Regions from separate parts of the Rahnella sp. ChDrAdgB13 genome, predicted to be linked through region 1. Evidence: predicted binding sites of a transcription regulator. Region 1 holds the regulator's gene; each other region holds the start of a gene.
The links. The regulator PurR, encoded in region 1, represses purine synthesis genes. The targets are predictions, from matches to a motif close to CANGCAAACGTTTGCNTG.
Positions count from the first base shown of each region.

Region 2: pyrD (quinone-dependent dihydroorotate dehydrogenase) is a predicted target of PurR. The motif match lies at 2,447-2,464, and genes of this name have one in related genera.
Region 3: purE (5-(carboxyamino)imidazole ribonucleotide mutase) is a predicted target of PurR. The motif match lies at 3,719-3,736, and genes of this name have one in related genera.

Region 1 is NZ_JAEMGT010000054.1:5,361-11,147, forward strand. It holds gene punC (purine nucleoside transporter PunC) at 1-58, opposite strand, end outside; gene punR (DNA-binding transcriptional activator PunR) at 195-1,100, shown strand; gene purR (HTH-type transcriptional repressor PurR) at 1,137-2,162, opposite strand; gene J8X26_RS28050 (YnhF family membrane protein) at 2,496-2,585, shown strand; gene J8X26_RS15195 (C40 family peptidase) at 2,750-3,652, opposite strand; gene J8X26_RS15200 (Grx4 family monothiol glutaredoxin) at 4,116-4,457, shown strand; gene rnt (ribonuclease T) at 4,570-5,253, opposite strand; gene gloA (lactoylglutathione lyase) at 5,390-5,787, opposite strand, start outside.
Region 2 is NZ_JAEMGT010000023.1:98,951-104,737, reverse strand. It holds gene ssuD (FMNH2-dependent alkanesulfonate monooxygenase) at 1-636, opposite strand, end outside; gene J8X26_RS08090 (sulfonate ABC transporter substrate-binding protein) at 694-1,668, opposite strand; gene ssuE (NADPH-dependent FMN reductase) at 1,687-2,268, opposite strand; gene pyrD (quinone-dependent dihydroorotate dehydrogenase) at 2,567-3,577, shown strand; gene J8X26_RS08075 (cell division protein ZapC) at 3,774-4,319, shown strand; gene J8X26_RS08070 (YcbX family protein) at 4,369-5,472, opposite strand; gene rlmKL (bifunctional 23S rRNA (guanine(2069)-N(7))-methyltransferase RlmK/23S rRNA (guanine(2445)-N(2))-methyltransferase RlmL) at 5,583-5,787, shown strand, end outside.
Region 3 is NZ_JAEMGT010000001.1:167,197-172,983, forward strand. It holds gene ybbP (putative ABC transporter permease subunit YbbP) at 1-1,924, shown strand, start outside; gene purK (5-(carboxyamino)imidazole ribonucleotide synthase) at 2,080-3,144, opposite strand; gene purE (5-(carboxyamino)imidazole ribonucleotide mutase) at 3,141-3,650, opposite strand; gene J8X26_RS00805 (tRNA-(ms[2]io[6]A)-hydroxylase) at 3,831-4,463, shown strand; gene lpxH (UDP-2,3-diacylglucosamine diphosphatase) at 4,447-5,169, opposite strand; gene ppiB (peptidylprolyl isomerase B) at 5,181-5,675, opposite strand.

The sequences.
Region 1 (5,787 bases):
AAAAGCCAAGCATGCTCAGCCCGGCAAGATAGAGCATAAATCCAAGTGAGGGTTTCATTATTGTCTCTTTAATTTATTTATTGCAGATGATTTGACGCGGAAATCGTATCGGATGCGGAGTTTAACGCTTTGATAACAGGCTTGTGAAACGCTAATATTTGCAATCTGCTATCAAAAATATTGAAGGCTAAACGATGTGGTCAGAATATGCACTTGAAGTGGTCGATGCCGTCGCCCGAACAGGCAGTTTTAGCGCTGCCGCGCAGGACTTGCACCGGGTTCCTTCTGCCATCAGCTACACCGTTCGCCAGCTTGAACAATGGCTGGCCGTTCCGTTGTTTGAACGCAGACATCGCGACGTTATTCTGACTCCTGCCGGTAAAGTTTTTGTCGACGAAGCGCGGGTTCTGACAAAAAAAATGATAGCGACCCGCCGCCAGTGTCAGCAGGTCGCCAATGGCTGGCGCGGAGAATTACGGGTGGCCGTTGACCGTATCGTTAAACCTGCGCGGACACGGCGGCTGGTGCTGGATTTCTATCGCCATTTCCCTGATACCGAACTCATCATTCATTCGGAAGTCTTTAACGGTGTCTGGGACGCGCTGGTCGACGGGCGGGCGGATGTCGCCATCGGCGCGACGCGGGCGATCCCCGTCGGTGGACGGTTCAATTTCCGCGATATGGGTTTTATGGACTGGCATTGTGTGGTTAGCGCGCAACATCCGCTGGCCCAGACGCAGGGAATACTGAGTGACGATCAGTTACGGCCTTATCCGGCGCTTTGCCTGGAAGATACATCGCGGACATTGCCGAAACGCGATACCTGGACGCTGGATAACCAGCGGCGGCTGGTGGTTCCCGACTGGACGTGTGCATTGGAATGTCTGAACGAAGGTTTATGTGTTGGCATGATGCCGGTTCACCGCGTGACACCCTGGATTGAACAGCAAAAATTACAGGTACTGTCGCTGGAAAATACCTTTCCGGACAGCCCGTGCTGCCTGACGTGGGATCAGAGCAATCCGTCGCCTTCGCTGGCCTGGCTGCTTGAATACATGGGAGACACGGAAACGATGAACCGGGAATGGTTGCGCGACTGAGAAAAAAACGCCTGCGGGACAGGCGTTTATTGAAAGTTAACGGCGGTAATCGCGGTACGGGCCGTCGGCTACGGAACGGCGCTCAACCAGTTTGGGATGCACTTCAATAGTCTGCGACTCTTCGCGTTTGCTGATAATTCTGTCCAGCAGCATGGTAAAGGCCATTTCGCCCAGACGTTCTTTTGGCTGATGAACTGTCGTCAGTGCCGGTGAGAAATAGCGCGCGTTACGCACGTTATCATAGCCAATCACGGAAATATCCTGCGGTACGCGCAGGCCCAGTTCATCGGCGGCACAGATTGCCCCCATCGCCATCACGTCACCGCCACAGAATACAGCCGTCGGGCGGTTTTTCTGCATCAGAATTTTGTGCATGGCCTGATAGCCCGATTCCGGCTCAAAGTCGCCCTGAACGACCCATTCTTCACGAAGAGGAATATTGGCTTCCGTCAGTGCTTTCACAAAGCCCTGGAAACGGCCGCCGCCGGTGTTTCGCGCCAGTTGCCCAGGGATCACGCCGATATCGCGATGACCGCGTTCAATCAGATAACGTCCGGCCATATAGCCGCCTTCAAACGCGTTATCGATAATGCTGTCGGTGAAATTCTTACGCGCTTCGCCCCAGTCCATCACAACCATCGGGATAGAGCGGTATTCTTCAAGCATATTCAGCAATTCGTCCGGATACTCCGCGCACATCACAAGTAAACCGTCGACGCGTTTTTGCGCCAGCATTTGCAGGTAGGCCTGTTGCTTCTCCAGATTATTGTGTGAGTTACACAAAATCAGCGTATAGCCTTTTGAGAAACAGCTGTTCTCCACGGCCTCAATCACTTCGGCGAAGTAGGGCGCTTCACTGGACGTTGCCAGCAGACCGATCGTTTTGGTGTTATTGACCTTCAGGCTGCGTGCCACAGCGCTGGGAGAATAGTGCAACTCTTTGATTGCAAGGAGAACCGCGGCTCGGGTTTCTTCGGCGACGAAACGGGTTTTATTGATGACGTGCGACACGGTTGTGGTGGAAACGCCAGCGCGCTTTGCGACATCTTTAATCGTTGCCATGTAAAAAATGACTCCTGTGCTCACGTGTTTCAGCACGTTAGCATTATGTTAATCGTTTGCTTGCGTGGATTTAACTGCTGACTTCGAAAAGGGCAGTGAAATCGTTGGGTGGATTCTTCAGAGTGAGGCGTGAAATGCTCTCGGGTGAAATCGACCGGCACACAGGCGTGGTAACCGACAATTTTCACTTATAATGCAGGAAAGTGGAAGTAAAATTGTCATGAACCTGGTGTCATTCAGCACAAGATTTTCAATGCGAATTATGAGAAAATGCGTTGGCACACATTCAGTGTGGCTATACGAACGCCACAATTTGATCCGTAAGGGGGTTTAATGGACAGCAACCTGAAATTTTCTTTGATCACTACGGTCTGCGCTTTGCTCGTGATTATTGCTTTCAGTTTCACCGCAGTGATGAACTGATTTGCGCGAAAGCCGCAATAAAAAGGGCGATTACCTATAACAGGAATCGCCCTTTTCAATTTTACGCAGTCACCCATTCCGCCGATACTCTTCCCTGCAGAAACTCTTCGTTAAATGCTATTCAATGGCTGATTAGCGAAACTTCAGACTTAACGAATTGTTTATTATCGGATCGTCTTAGGGGTCATTACCCGTCGTGCGCCTACATAATGATCTTGCCAGTAATCGTCACCCAGTGAGGTGATCTTAATGTCTTCGCCGGTGCGCGGTGACTGGATAAACTTCCCGTTTCCTACGTAAACACCGACATGGTCTGCGGCGCCGCGGTTATTAATCCGGAAGAAAACCAGATCGCCGGATTCTAATTCACCCCGTTTGACCGGGGCCGCATCGCGCAAGTGGTACATTTCATTCGCTGTGCGGGGCATTTTAATACGGATCAAATCTTTGTATGCGTAGTAAACCAGTCCGCTGCAATCGAAACCTGTATTCGGTGACGTTCCGCCCCAGCGGTAAGGTTTGCCGACCTGGTGCATCAGCTTGGTCATCGCGGTTTGTTGTGCGTGCTGATAACGTTTCTTGTGTGTTGCGCTGAGCGTTATCGGTTTACTGTCTTCTTCACGTAACTTTTTGCCTTTGCGGTGGCGGCCATACGCTTCTTTTTTACTGGCCTTTTCACTGCTGTTTTTAGCGAGAGAGCGGGTTTTCGTTTCCTTCCCTGCTTTCGCCTCGGCCCGGGTTGTCTTGAGTGTTTTTTCTTTTTTACTCTCGGCCCGCGTCTTTTTTACTGTTTTTTCAGAAGACGTCTTTCGCTTAACCAGTTCGGTACTTTTGACTTTCTTCTTCGAATTTTTTTCCTGAGTTTTAGGTTCTGAAACCGGCGCGACTTTGGTTTTCTTGCTGGTTTTCGCGGCTGCCGTTTTTCGCTTTCGGCGTTCTTCCGGCGTGACCTGGTTAACATGACTCTTTCGCTGGTCGGCAGCGACACGAGTCTGTGGCGACGCATGAGCCATATTCAGAAACAGCTGGGTAAAGAGCAGCACAAAAAGCGTGAACAGTAAGCGCATAGCTTCGTTACCATGAGTGGTAGGGTTAAACATCAGGGATGTCAGAGTATTGCCTAAAAGAACGAGACAAAACAGCACGAATTGCCTCGATTCTAGATCATATTGTGAGAAAAAGTTAATAGCTTTTTTTATGTCGAAATAACCGCCATTTTTAGTCAAAAAAATAACCACTTTTCATCATGTTATTATTTAAGTTAAAGAATGGGATTTTGCAAATCTGACATTATCGTGGAACGGCAAAAATGTTATTCTCGATGAATCTTTAAATATGTGAACCTGAACGCAAGCGCAAAAGATTGTTTAGCGAAATGCCAGTATTGAGAAAGACCCCACAAAAATTGGCGTTTTTATCTGGTGGCAGCCATCGTTACAATAGAAAGCATTGTGATTGCACACCGTCTCTGTGTGCTGCGCGTGAAGAGTAATGACCGTGACAGCCTGTACCGGCTTGAGGAAGCAAGAAATGACCACTCCAACGATTGAAAAAATTCAGAAGCAAGTTTCTGAAAACCCGATTCTGCTGTACATGAAAGGTTCTCCAAAACTGCCAAGCTGCGGTTTTTCAGCACAGGCTGTTCAGGCGCTGTCTGCGTGTGGCGAGCGTTTCGCTTACGTTGATATCCTGCAGAACCCGGATATCCGTGCTGAGATGCCAAAATTTGCTAACTGGCCAACGTTCCCGCAGCTGTGGGTTGATGGTGAGCTGGTTGGCGGTTGCGACATCGTGGTTGAGATGTTCCAGCGCGGTGAACTGCAACAGCTGATCAAAGAAACGGCTGAGAAATACAAATCCTCTGAAGAGTAATTCAGGGCGATTCAGAAATACCGTCAGCCTGACCCGGGGTTACCGGTAAAAAAAGAGCGACATTATGTCGCTCTTTTTATTTGTCATTTCGACTGCATGAAAGCCGCGAAAATTATTGCTGATTTTCTTCCGGTGCTTCTTCCACTTCGTTTTCATCCGCAGACAGTGCCAGCGGCCAGCCGCCGAGGCGTTTCCAGCGATTCACCAGCTCGCAAAACAGTTCTGCTGTGCGTTCAGTGTCGTACAGGGCGGAATGCGCCTGACTGCTGTCAAACACGATACCGGCGCTGATACAGGCCTTCGCCAGCACGGTTTGCCCGAGCACCAGCCCGCTTAACGCGGCGGTATCAAAGGTGGCAAACGGATGGAAAGGATTGCGTTTTAGCCCCGCACGTTCGGCGGCGGCCATCAGGAAACTGTGGTCAAAATTGGCGTTATGCGCCACGATAATCGCCCTGTTACAGTTCTGTTCTTTCATCCCTTTACGGATAACTTTGAAAATCTCGTGCAGCGCTTCGTATTCACTGACCGCACCACGCAACGGGTTGGTCGGATCAATACCGTTGAAAGCCAGCGCTTCCGGCACCAGCACCGAGCCTTCGAAAGGCTCAACGTGGAAGTGTACGGTTTCGTCGCTTTGCAGCCAGCCGTCCTCATCCATTTTCAGCGTGATCGCGGCAATTTCCAGCAGGGCATCAGTTTTGGCATTAAATCCGGCGGTTTCCACATCAATCACCACGGGATAAAAACCACGAAAACGACCTTTCAGGGCGTTAATGTCACTATTCTCGGCCATTAGCTTCTTAATCTTCATCGAATTCAGCGCGCATTATGACAAATTTTGTCACCCGTTACAGGGGCACGGAGAAATTGGCAATAAAAAAGGGCGCATCAGCGCCCCTGTCAGTGGTTAAGGCCATTATTGCAAAGGATTAATTTCCCAGACCCTGACCGGCATGTTTGGATTCGATCAATTCAATTTTGTAGCCATCAGGATCTTCCACGAACGCGATGATGGTTGAACCGCCTTTAACCGGGCCCGCTTCACGCGTCACTTTACCGCCCGCATTACGGATGTCTTCGCAAGTTTGCGCAACGTTATCTACGCCCAGCGCGATGTGACCATAGGCGGTACCGATGTCGTAGCTGTCTACGCCCCAGTTGTAGGTCAGCTCGATCACGGCGCCTTCACTTTCTTCGGTGTAACCCACGAAGGCCAGTGAATATTTGTACTCTGTATTTTCGCTGGTACGCAGCAGTCGCATGCCTAAAACGTCAGTATAAAAGCTGATTGAACGCGGCAGATCGCCGACGCGAAGCATGGTATGGA
Region 2 (5,787 bases), on a different contig from region 1:
ACGGACCTGCTCGATTTTTTCTTTCACCAGTGCCGGCGGTTCACCCCAGGTGAGATAAAGTTCAACCTGCTCAGCGGCCAGATCCTGCGCTTCGTCAGAAGAACCGCCAAAATACAGCGGCGGACGGGGGTACTGAACTGGCGGGTGCATCAGGCTCGCCCCTTTCACCTGAATGTGTTTGCCTTCGTAATCCACGGTTTCCCCTTCCAGCACACGACGCCAGATACGGGTAAATTCGGCGGACGCTTCGTAGCGTTCCTTGTGATTGAGGTGCAAACCTTCGGCAGCCAGTTCGGTGGGATCACCGCCTGTCACCAGATTAAACAGCGCACGACCGCCGGAAAGCCGGTCCAGCGTGGCGGCCTGACGGGCAGCCAGCGTCGGAGAAATAATCCCCGGACGCAGCGCGACCAGAAATTTCAAACGCTGAGTCACCGAAATCAGTGAGGCGGCCACCAGCCATGAGTCTTCACATGAACGGCCCGTTGGCAGCAATACACCGCCAAAACCCAGGCGGTCGGCGGCCTGTGCGATCTGCTGAAGATAGCCGTGATCGACTACTCGCGCGCCTTCTTCAGTGCCTAAATAACGGCCATCGCCGTGGGTAGGTAAGAACCAAAATACGTTCAGACTCATGTTGTTTTTCCTCTCAATTCGTCACGGGTGCCGCTCAGCGGGCGGCTCAATGAGTGATCAGTTAGCCTGTACAGCGGGCTTCCAGATGCGATCTTTAATCTCAACAGGTTTTGGCAAAATATGGTTTTCATAGAACAAATCGGCGGTTTGCTGTTGGCGTTTTTCCGTTTCAGCACTGACCGGTGTGATTGGCATATCCGGCAGATGATCGAGATAAGACGCCACGACTTTATCCGGCAGCCCCATCGACTGGGAAAGCAGCGTGATGCTTTGCGCACGGTCGGTTTTCGTCAGCGCATTCGCCTGCGTTAACACGTCCAGAACGGCGCTGATAAATTGCGGATTCGCTTCGGTATATTTTTTCGGTGCCAGATAGAAAGAACCGGTCTGGTGCAGCGTGGAACCGTCGGTCAGGACGCGGACATCGCCCTGAACTTCAGCGGCGGAGTAGTACGGATCCCAGATAGCCCAGGCATCGACGTCATGCTGCTGGAAAGCCGCGCGGGCGTCAGCGGGCGTCAGATAAACCGGCTGGATATCGGTGAATTTCAGCCCGGCCTGTTGCAGCGCACGAAGCAGTAAATTGTGCGAGCTGGAGCCTTTTTGGAAAGCCACTTTATGTCCTTTCAGGTCCGCGACAGTTTTAATCGGGCTGTTGCTGTCGACCAGAATAACTTCAGCTTTCGGCTTCGGCGGTTCAGAACCGATATACAGCAAATCCGCGCCCGCGGCCTGCGCGAACAGCGGTGGCAAATCACCGGTTCCGCCCAAATCAATGCTGCCAACGTTCAGTGCTTCCAGGATCTGCGGCCCTGCAGGAAATTCCACCCAGCTGATTTTGGTGTCCGGGAAACGCTTTTCCAGTAACTGATGAGATTTCGCCAGCACCAGGCCGACGGATCCTTTCTGGTAGGCGATGCGTAACTGTGCGGGATCTTTTTCCTGCGCAAGCGCCGCACCGCTTAGCGTCAGGCTGGTCAGCAGCCCGGCAATAACCGGCAGGCGGCGTAATAAAGAGAAGGATGCTGGCATGGTTAATTCCTTTTAAAGTTAAACGCGTAATGCCTGAGCAGAAAGGGACGCGACTGACGGCGCCAGCGGGCGGCGGCGGCTGAGTGCCAGATAGAAGTTCTCCAGCGATTCGGTCAGACGCTCTTCAAGTGCGGGATCAAGCTTCGCCGGGTAACTCTGGTAATCGGTGATCAGGCTGTCATCGGCGAAAACGCCCTGCAAAACTTCCTGGGCCTTGAGCGACGCCAGTACCGGTTTGAGCGCGTAATCCACGGCGAGCATGTGGCCGATCGAACCGGCGGTGGCCAGCGGCAGTACAACTTTATGGTCGAGCGCGCGTTCCGGCAGCAAATCCAGCAATGTTTTCAGTGCACCGGAAAACGAGGCTTTATAGACCGGCGTTGCCACGATCAATCCATCGGCGCTTGCCAGTTCAGCAGTCAGCTGTTTGAGCTGCGGGCTGGCGAAATTTGCGAAAAGCAGGTCGTCAGCAGAAAAATCCTGAATCGTATAGGTGAAAACCTCGACGCCGCGGCTTGCCAGCCACTGATGGCTGAGCGCCAGCAGGGAGGAAGAACGTGAAGGTTGTCGCGGGCTGCCTGCGATTGTTATAACGCGCATCTCTCTTCCTTATAACAAAAAGTAATAGAACCATTATTTTCTTTAACAAAGTGGAGTAAACGTAACAGGGGGACGCTGCGCACCGGAAATCTCAATTTTGGCTATGAATAGTTTGAAAACGGATAAAGCAGGGATGAAGCGGGCGCGGGGGGAATAAAAGTAAAATTAAGGTAAATAAAAAGTAATCGTTTGCGTACGGAAACAATTATTGTGCCAATCCGCTGGTTATCGTTTCCAATTGCCTGACGCTTAGTCGATAATACCGCCCCGTCTAGCCACCGGGAATCCAGGAGTCTCCATGTATTATCCTTTTGTCAGGAAAGCACTGTTTCAGCTCGATCCAGAACGCGCCCACGAGTTAACCTTCCGCCAGTTAAGCCGCATCTCCGGCACCCCACTTGAGTTTTTAATTCGTCAGTCCGTTCCGGCCAAACCGGTGACCTGCATGGGATTAACTTTTAAGAACCCGCTGGGGCTGGCTGCTGGCCTGGATAAAGACGGCGAATGTATTGATGCACTCGGCGCAATGGGATTTGGTTTTGTGGAAGTGGGAACCGTGACACCGCGCGCGCAGGCGGGTAATGATAAGCCACGTTTATTTCGCATCGTTGAGGCAGAAGGCCTGATTAACCGCATGGGTTTCAATAACCACGGCGTGGATAATCTGGTGAATAACGTCAAAAAATCCCATTTTGACGGCATCCTGGGGATTAATATCGGCAAGAATAAAGATACTCCGGTCGAGCAGGGTAAAGATGATTATCTGACCTGTATGGAAAAGGTATATCCGTACGCGGGTTATATCGCGGTGAATATTTCTTCACCAAACACGCCGGGATTACGTTCACTGCAATACGGCGAAGCGCTGGATGATTTACTGGCGGCGATTAAAAATAAGCAGCTTGAACTTCAGCAACGTCATCAGAAATATGTGCCGGTTGCTGTGAAGATCGCGCCGGATCTTTCTGAGGAAGAATTGATCCAAATAGCCGACAGTCTGGTGCGTCATAATATGGATGGTGTGATTGCGACTAACACGACGCTCGATCGTAAACTGATCCAGGGCCTTAATAATTGTGATCAGGTAGGCGGACTAAGCGGTCGCCCGCTGCAACTGCGCAGCACAGAAATTATCCGTATGCTGTCAAATGAATTACAAGGTCGTCTGCCTGTTATTGGCGTCGGTGGCATTGATTCCCTGACGGCAGCGCGTGAAAAAATGGCAGCCGGTGCATCATTAATTCAAATCTATTCCGGATTTATCTTCCGCGGACCAGGTTTGATCAAAGATATTGTTACTCACCTCTGATATTTTTCATCCTTAAGGCGAGTCAGGGGTTTATTTATTAACCCGGCTCGTCTATATTTTGTCCACTGACCATTATTCAGGCTCAGGATTTGTCTGATACCCGTTCGTAATAAAAAATTCTATTCTTATCGGATCAGGTAACAATAGAACATCACGAACAAACAGGCAGAGGGCATCGCGCAAACAGGATGACGAAATGAAAATCAAACCAGATGATAATTGGCGTTGGTATTTTGATACTGAACATGACCGGCTTATGTTGGATCTCGCTAATGGCATGATTTTCCGTTCCCGATTCCCCGCTAAAATGTTAACGCCGGATGCGTTCGGCGATATGTCATTTTGTGTCGATGATGCGGCGCTGTATTTTGATTTCGAAGAGCAGTGCAAACATATTCGCCTGGCCGCCGAGCAGCGCGCCGAATTAGTATTAAATGCATTAGTCGCCTTTCGCTTTTTAAAACCGCTGATGCCTAAGAGCTGGCATTTCAGTCAGCAACATCGTCCTTTCCAGCCAGCAAACGGTCAGCTTGCGCAGGTGCAGGTAATGGAAAGTGGTGAGCAGGCGACATTACTGGTGGTTGAGTCCGGCGATAACGCCAGTCTGTGCCTGCTGGCGCAGGAACGTCTGACAGTGGCAGGGCGCGGGATGGTGTTAGGTGATGCGATCAAAGTGATGCATGACCGGTTGATGCCAGCGGCATTCCGGGTAGACAGCGATGTCTACGATCAGGCAGTTTAAGTTCTTTAATTCCGGTTTAAACTGCCTGACTCTGCATTAACTGCGTTTTCTAGCCGATGATAATATCTGAGGCCGGAATACAGCTGCACGACAATATCATTCCGTCTTTGCCCACTGCGCTTTCTTTCAGCGGCGAAACTTTTCCCTCTTGTAATGTCATTTTGCAGGCACCACATATTCCCGCACGACACGAATATGGGATCCGTAATCCCTGCAATTCCAGTTGTTCGAGCAAAATCTGCTGATTATTCCCGGTAAACTGCGTGCCCTGATAATTGATGGTCACGTCCTGCGCAGTGCTTTTCGGTGCGTCGACGTTTTCAACCACTTCACCTGCGCCGTAAGGCCGCGGTGGTTTGGTGGCCAGCACCTCAACGCTGTCGCCCGCTCGGATCACGCCGGTATTTCGCGCAATCATATTCTGGCCGAAATCCACGTCGCCATCGCTGGCAGTACGGTAGCCCTGCAAGGTCTTCAGCGGTTCGCCACGCGGATGTTTACGTCCGCGCTCAATGCTGACCGTGGTGAAAATACAGCGGCTGCACGGTTTGACCAGATCGAAAATGACTTCGCCGATGCGGATCGTCTGCCAGGTATCTTCGGCATAAGCTTCGGTGCCACTGACCACAATGTTGGGCCGGAATTGCTCAATGCGTACCCCCCCCGGACAGCGGCGCTGTAAATCCTGCATCGACGCTTCATTGATCAGCAGATACGGGAAGCCGTCGGCAAACGACAACGGGACTTCCGGATGTTTTTTCACACGGCGCGTCGGCTCTTCGCCAACCCAGCGAAGCTGGACGTCACGCTTTAAATAAGCACTTAACCAGCGATTTACCGGTTCCGGCGCGATGAGTGAGGTAAACTGATTGCCCCAGACTTCTGTCGGAGAGTTTTCACCGGCGAATTCACGGAATTTTACGCTGATGCTGTCACCTTCTGGCGCAGAGATCATCAGGCCATCGGGCAGGATCACCGGGGTGAACAGGACAAGGTTGGGATACTGGCGGGCCGTAATAAAAGTGCCTTGCGTATCGGTAATCATGAACTGGCGGTCGAACGTCAGTCCTGTTGCTGTAACCAGTGCGTGGGAGACTTGCAGACCACGCATGGATTTGACCGGGTGTACGAATAAACGTGAAAGAATGGGCACTGAACGTCGCCTCTCTGTATATAAAGTCTTAAAGAGAACCAGAGACTTTATGACAAGCGGTGGGGATTAGCTATAATGCGCAACAATTTTATTTTTGGTGATATGTCGATATGAACTCTTTGTTTGCCAGCACGGCGCGTGGACTGGAAGAACTGTTAAAAAGCGAACTGGAAACGCTGGGTGCGCAAGCCTGCAAAGTTGTGCAGGGAGGGGTACATTTTGAAGGTGACGATCGCCTGATGTATCGGAGCTTACTGTGGAGCCGTCTGGCTTCGCGCATCCTGTTACCGCTGAACGAATTCAAAGTTCACAGCG
Region 3 (5,787 bases), on a different contig from region 1:
CGCGCCGCGCGTAATCATGAATCTTGATGATGTGCCGAAAACCGGCGCGGTTCAGCCGGGCAGCCGCCTGACGTACCGCTATATGTTTGCCGGTTCCCCGCAGGCTATTCAGACCTACGGCGACGCCATTAAAGGGCTGCTGAAACCCGATCAGCGCTGGACCGGCATGGAGGATTCCGAAGGCGCGCTGGGCAAATCATTACAGCGTTCACAACAATTCCTGACGTTGTCAGCCCTGCTGACGCTGATGTTGTCGATTGCCGCCATTGCCGTGTCGATGGGGCATTACTGCCGAAGCCGGTACGATCTGGTGGCAGTGCTGAAAACATTAGGCGCCGGGAAAAAGGCGCTGCGAAAACTGATTATTGGTCAGTGGCTGGCAGTTCTGGTACTGGCGGGAATTTGCGGCAGCATCGTCGGACTGGCCTTTGAAGCCGTTCTGATGAAAGTGCTCGCGCCGGTTCTTCCCGCACAATTGCCGCCTGCCGGTGGCTGGCCGTGGGTCTGGTCGATGGGCGCAATGGTCGTGATTTCACTGCTGATTGGCATCCGTCCTTACCGTCAGTTGCTGGCCACCCAACCGCTGCGCGTGCTGAGAAATGACGTTGTGGCGAACGTCTGGCCGCTGCGCTATTTCCTGCCGGTGATGGTGCTGGTGGTCGTCGGGTTACTGGCGGCGCTGATGGGCGGCAGTTCGCTGCTCTGGTCACTGCTGGCGGGCGTGCTGGTGCTTTCGCTGTTGCTCGGTGTGATTGGCTGGGGCGCTTTGCTTTTGCTGCGCCGCCTGACGTTCCGCCAGCTTCCGTTGCGTCTGGCGGTCAACCGTCTGCTGCGACAGCCGTGGGTAACGCTCAGCCAGCTGGCGGCGTTTTCCATGTCGTTCATGCTGCTGGCGCTGTTGCTGGTGATGCGCGGGGATCTGCTGAACCGCTGGGAGCAACAGCTTCCGCCGGACAGTCCGAACTTCTTCCTGCTCAACATCACCAAAGAGCAGGTTCCGCAGGTGACGGATTTCCTGCATCAGCATAACGCGCAGCCGGAAACGTTCTATCCGATTGTACGGGCGCGTTTGACGAAGATTAACGGCGAAGCCGCGACGGACAAAATCAAGCCGGACGATGCGGGCGGGGAAGCGGTAAACCGTGAACTGAATCTGACCTGGATGGACGGATTGCCGGATCATAATCCGCTGACCGCAGGTAATGGCGCACCGAAAGCGGGTGAAGTGTCCATCGATGAAGGGCTGGCCGGACGTCTCGGACTGAAAATCGGCGATTCGGTGACCTTCACCGGCGATACGCAGGATTTCACCGCTAAGATTACCAGCCTGCGAAAAGTGGACTGGGACAGCCTGAAGCCGAATTTCTACTTTATCTTCCCGACGGGCGCACTGGATGCCCAGCCGCAAAGCTGGCTGACCAGTTTCCGTTATCACGGCGATGACAGCACCATTACGCAACTGAACCGTCAGTTCCCGACGCTCAGTTTGCTGGATGTCGGTTCGATTCTGCGGCAGGTCGGACAGGTCTTACAGCAGGTCAGCCGGGCGCTGGAAGTGATGGTGATTCTGGTGATGCTGTGCGGCGGTTTGCTGTTGCTGGCACAGATTCAGGTCGGGATGCGTCAGCGCCGTCAGGAGTTGATCGTTTATCGCACGTTAGGCGCGAGTAAAAAGATGCTGCACCGTACTCTCTGGTGCGAATTTGCGGTTCTTGGACTCGTGGCGGGCATTGCGGCGGCGATAGGTGCCGAAGTGGCGTTATGGTTGTTGCAGCGAAAAGTGTTTGATTTCCCGTGGGAACCGGATTACCTGATGTGGATCGCCGTTCCGGTGGTCAGCGCGTTGCTGCTGTCTGTCTGCGGAGGCTGGCTGGGTGTACGGTTGCTGCGGGGGCGGGCGCTGTTCAGGCAATACGACTCGTAACCGTCATACTTCGAGCCACAGGTGCGTTGGCTGCGTTCAGTCACCCGAATCACTTACCTGAGTAAGCTCATCGGGATTCCTTGACTTGCCGCCTTCCTGTAACTCGAATTATTTAGGTTACCAGAGCATCTCCTTTTAATAAGGAGGTGCTCAAATCAAATCTTTTCAACTGCCCATTCAATGCCGCTGGCATATTCGGCCGGCAGCATCGGGATCAGTGCATTCAGGTTTTCTTTCAGCAGGCTGGCGCTGGCATCATTGAGATTCAGGTGTCCGACTTTACGACCCGGACGCACGTCTTTCTCGTACCAGTGCAGATTGACCAGTGGCAGGTTCAGCCACTGTTCTGACACATCCGTGCCAATCAGATTCACCATCACCGACGGCGTACTGACCACCGGTTTCGGCAGCGGCAGACCGAGTATGGCGCGCAGGTGCATTTCAAACTGGCTGTAGGATGCGCCGTTTTGCGTCCAGTGCCCGCTGTTATGTACGCGCGGAGCCAGTTCGTTGATGAGCAAACCTTCGCTGACCACGAAACATTCCATCGCCATCACGCCGACATAATTCAGTTCGTTCAGAATCGCCGACAGCATGCTTTCAGCCTGCTGTTGCAGCGCAGCGTCCGGCTCCGGCAGTGCGACGCTGGTGCGCAGAATACCGTCCTGATGCAGATTGTGCGTCAGCGGATAAAAAACGGTTTTCCCGTCGTGACCACGCGCACCTACCAGCGACACTTCACCGGAGAAATTGATGCCCTGCTCAACGATGCATTCGCCGTAGCAATCTTGTGGCAATGTATTTTCTTCGCCGGAACGCAAGCGCCACTGACCACGACCGTCATAACCGCCGACGCGACGTTTCACAATCGCCAGTTCGCCAAGCTGTGAAAAAACCTGCGGCCATTGTGCGGCATCTGCCAGCAATTGCCACGGCGCAGTCGCCAGACCGAGCTGGTCGAGCAACTGTTTCTGCGTCAGGCGATCGGCCAGACGCGGGAAAATATCGCGGTTAACGAACGCATTATGCGTTGCCAGTTCGCGGGTCAGCGCGGTTTCCGGCCAGCGTTCGATTTCTGCGGTAATGACGCTTTGCTGAAAAGGTACGGCCTCCGGTTCGGCATCAAGTCCGACCGGATAAACGGCAATGCCCAGCGGTTCACCGGCCTGACGCAGCATTCTGCCTAACTGACCGTTTCCGAGTACGCAAACCGGTTTCATGCTTCCTCCCGTGGATCGGGATTATTCAGCACTTCATCCGTTTGTGCGACACGCCACGCGGCCAGATTTTTGGCAATTTCAGTATCATGCAGCGCCAGAATTTGTGCCGCCAGCAACGCAGCGTTAGCGGCACCCGCTTTACCAATTGCCAGCGTACCGACCGGAATACCGCGCGGCATTTGTACGATGGAATACAGGCTGTCGATGCCGCTCAGGGCCGCGCTTTGCACGGGCACGCCGAGCACCGGCACCAGCGTTTTCGCCGCCAGCATGCCTGGTAAATGCGCCGCGCCGCCTGCGCCTGCGATGATCACATCAAAACCATTGGCCGACGCCTGTTCAGCAAAGGTGAACAATTTGTCCGGCGTGCGGTGTGCGGAGACGATATCGACATGGAAAGGAATATTCAGCGTTGTGAGCACTTCGGCGGCGAACTGCATGGTCGCCCAGTCACTTTTAGACCCCATAACGATGGCGATTTTTGCCGGGGTAACGTTGGATGACATGTCTGTATAGCTCCTGTGATTCGGATTTAAAGCGTGTGAGGGCGCAAATGATATCACGCTCACGAAGCAAGGAAAACGGTTGCGTAGCCGGAATACGGTGCATTTTTGATGAGAAGTGCGCGACAGATTTGTATAATCCCAGCCACGATAATATTCGCCATCCCCACTGGAAACTGAACTATGACGCAGGCTTTACTGGCACCGATTTATGATTTTCTTCACTGTGAAACACCTGCGTTATGGGTGGATGTGGCGCTGGAAAATCAGACTGTCATGCTGATTGACCACGCTAACTGTGAAAAGAAGGCGGCGGCCACGGCGATGAGCCTGATGACCAAATATCTTGAGCGTACCGAGTTGCTGTTTTGCGCGGCACGTCTGGCGCGCGAAGAGCTTCATCACTTTGAGCAGGTGGTGGAAATCATGCAGAAACGCAATATTACTTATACCCAGCTTTCACCGTCGCGCTACGCCAGTGGCATGATTAAACATACCCGCCATCATGATGACCTGAATATTCTGGTGGACCGTCTGATTATTGGTGCGTACATCGAAGCGCGTTCCTGCGAGCGATTTGCCAAGATTGCTCCGCATCTCGATGAAACCCTGTCACGCTTTTATACGTCGCTGTTGCGCTCAGAATCACGCCATTTTGCCGATTATCTGGCGCTGGCCGAACAGTATGCGGGAACCGATATCAGTGAACGGGTGGAGGAGTTTGGCAGGATTGAAGCGGAACTGATCTTAACGCCAGATGAACAATTCCGCTTCCACAGTGGAGTCCCAGTCTGCGGGCTTAAAACGGGAAGCTGATCAGTTCCACGTTACCGGCGGTGACTTTCACCATCGAGCCTTCTTCGTGCCATGCGCCGAGTACTACGCGGTGGCCGGTTTTATTTTCTAAAGGCACATCATGAATAGCCGGGCGGTGCGTGTGCCCGTGGATCATCCACTCGACGCCTGCCGCCTGCATTTCACTGATCACCGCCTGCGGATTCACGTCCATAATTTCCAGCGATTTTCCCTGATTAGACGCTTTGCTGTTGGCGCGCATTTTTGCGGCAATCGCCAGCCGCCATTTCAGAGGCAGCATTAGGAATAATTTCTGGATAAACGGGTTATGAACTTTTTTGCGGAAATTCTGGTAGGCAACGTCATCGGTACACAGCGTGTCGCCGTGCAGGATGAGCACGCGGCGGCCATAAAGCTCGAGAACTTTTTTCTCTGGCAGCAGCGTCATCAGGCTTTCACGCGCAAAACGTCTGCCGAGCAGAAAATCGCGGTTACCGTGGATGAAAAAGCAGGGCACGCCTTGCTGGCGGAGCTGGTTTAACGCCGCAGCGATTTCTGCGTGTAACGGTTCCGGGTCATCGTCACCAATCCAGGCTTCGAATAAATCCCCGAGAATGTACAGCGCATCAGCCTGCGGCGCATCTTCGCGAAGAAAACGCAGAAAACCGGCAGTGATTGCCGGTTCCTGTGCGCAAAGATGGATATCTGCGATAAAAAACGTGGTCATCCCGACGCTAATTATTCGCTGATGGTGACGCTTTTGATCACAACATCTTCTTTTGGAACGTCCTGGTGCATACCGCTGCGGCCCGTTTTAACGGCTTTGATTGCGTCAACCACGTCCTGACCTTCAACCACTTCTGCAAATACGCAGTAGCCCCAACCCTGCGCGTTTTTGCCGCTGTGGTTAAGGAAATCGTTGTCAGTAACGTTGATGAAGAACTGTGCGGTGGCAGAATGCGGATCGTTAGTACGCGCCATCGCCAGCGTGCCTTTGGTGTTTTTCAGGCCGTTATCCGCTTCGTTATCGATAGGTGCGTCGGTGTTTTTCTGGTTCATGCCTGGCTCAAAACCGCCGCCCTGGATCATGAAACCGTTAATCACACGATGGAAAATTGTGTTGTCGTAGAAGCCTTTACGGCAATAGTTCAGGAAGTTTTCAACCGTGGCTGGCGCTTTGTCAGCGAAAGTTTTAATGACGATGTCGCCGTGGTTGGTGTGGAAAGTGACCATAATTATCATCCTGCTAATGTTGATGTGTGCTCTCTGTAAGAGTCGTTACTATAGCCTTTTCTTATACCATAACTCAAAAGTTGCCGTCAGCAGCGCCTTTGTGACCACTAAA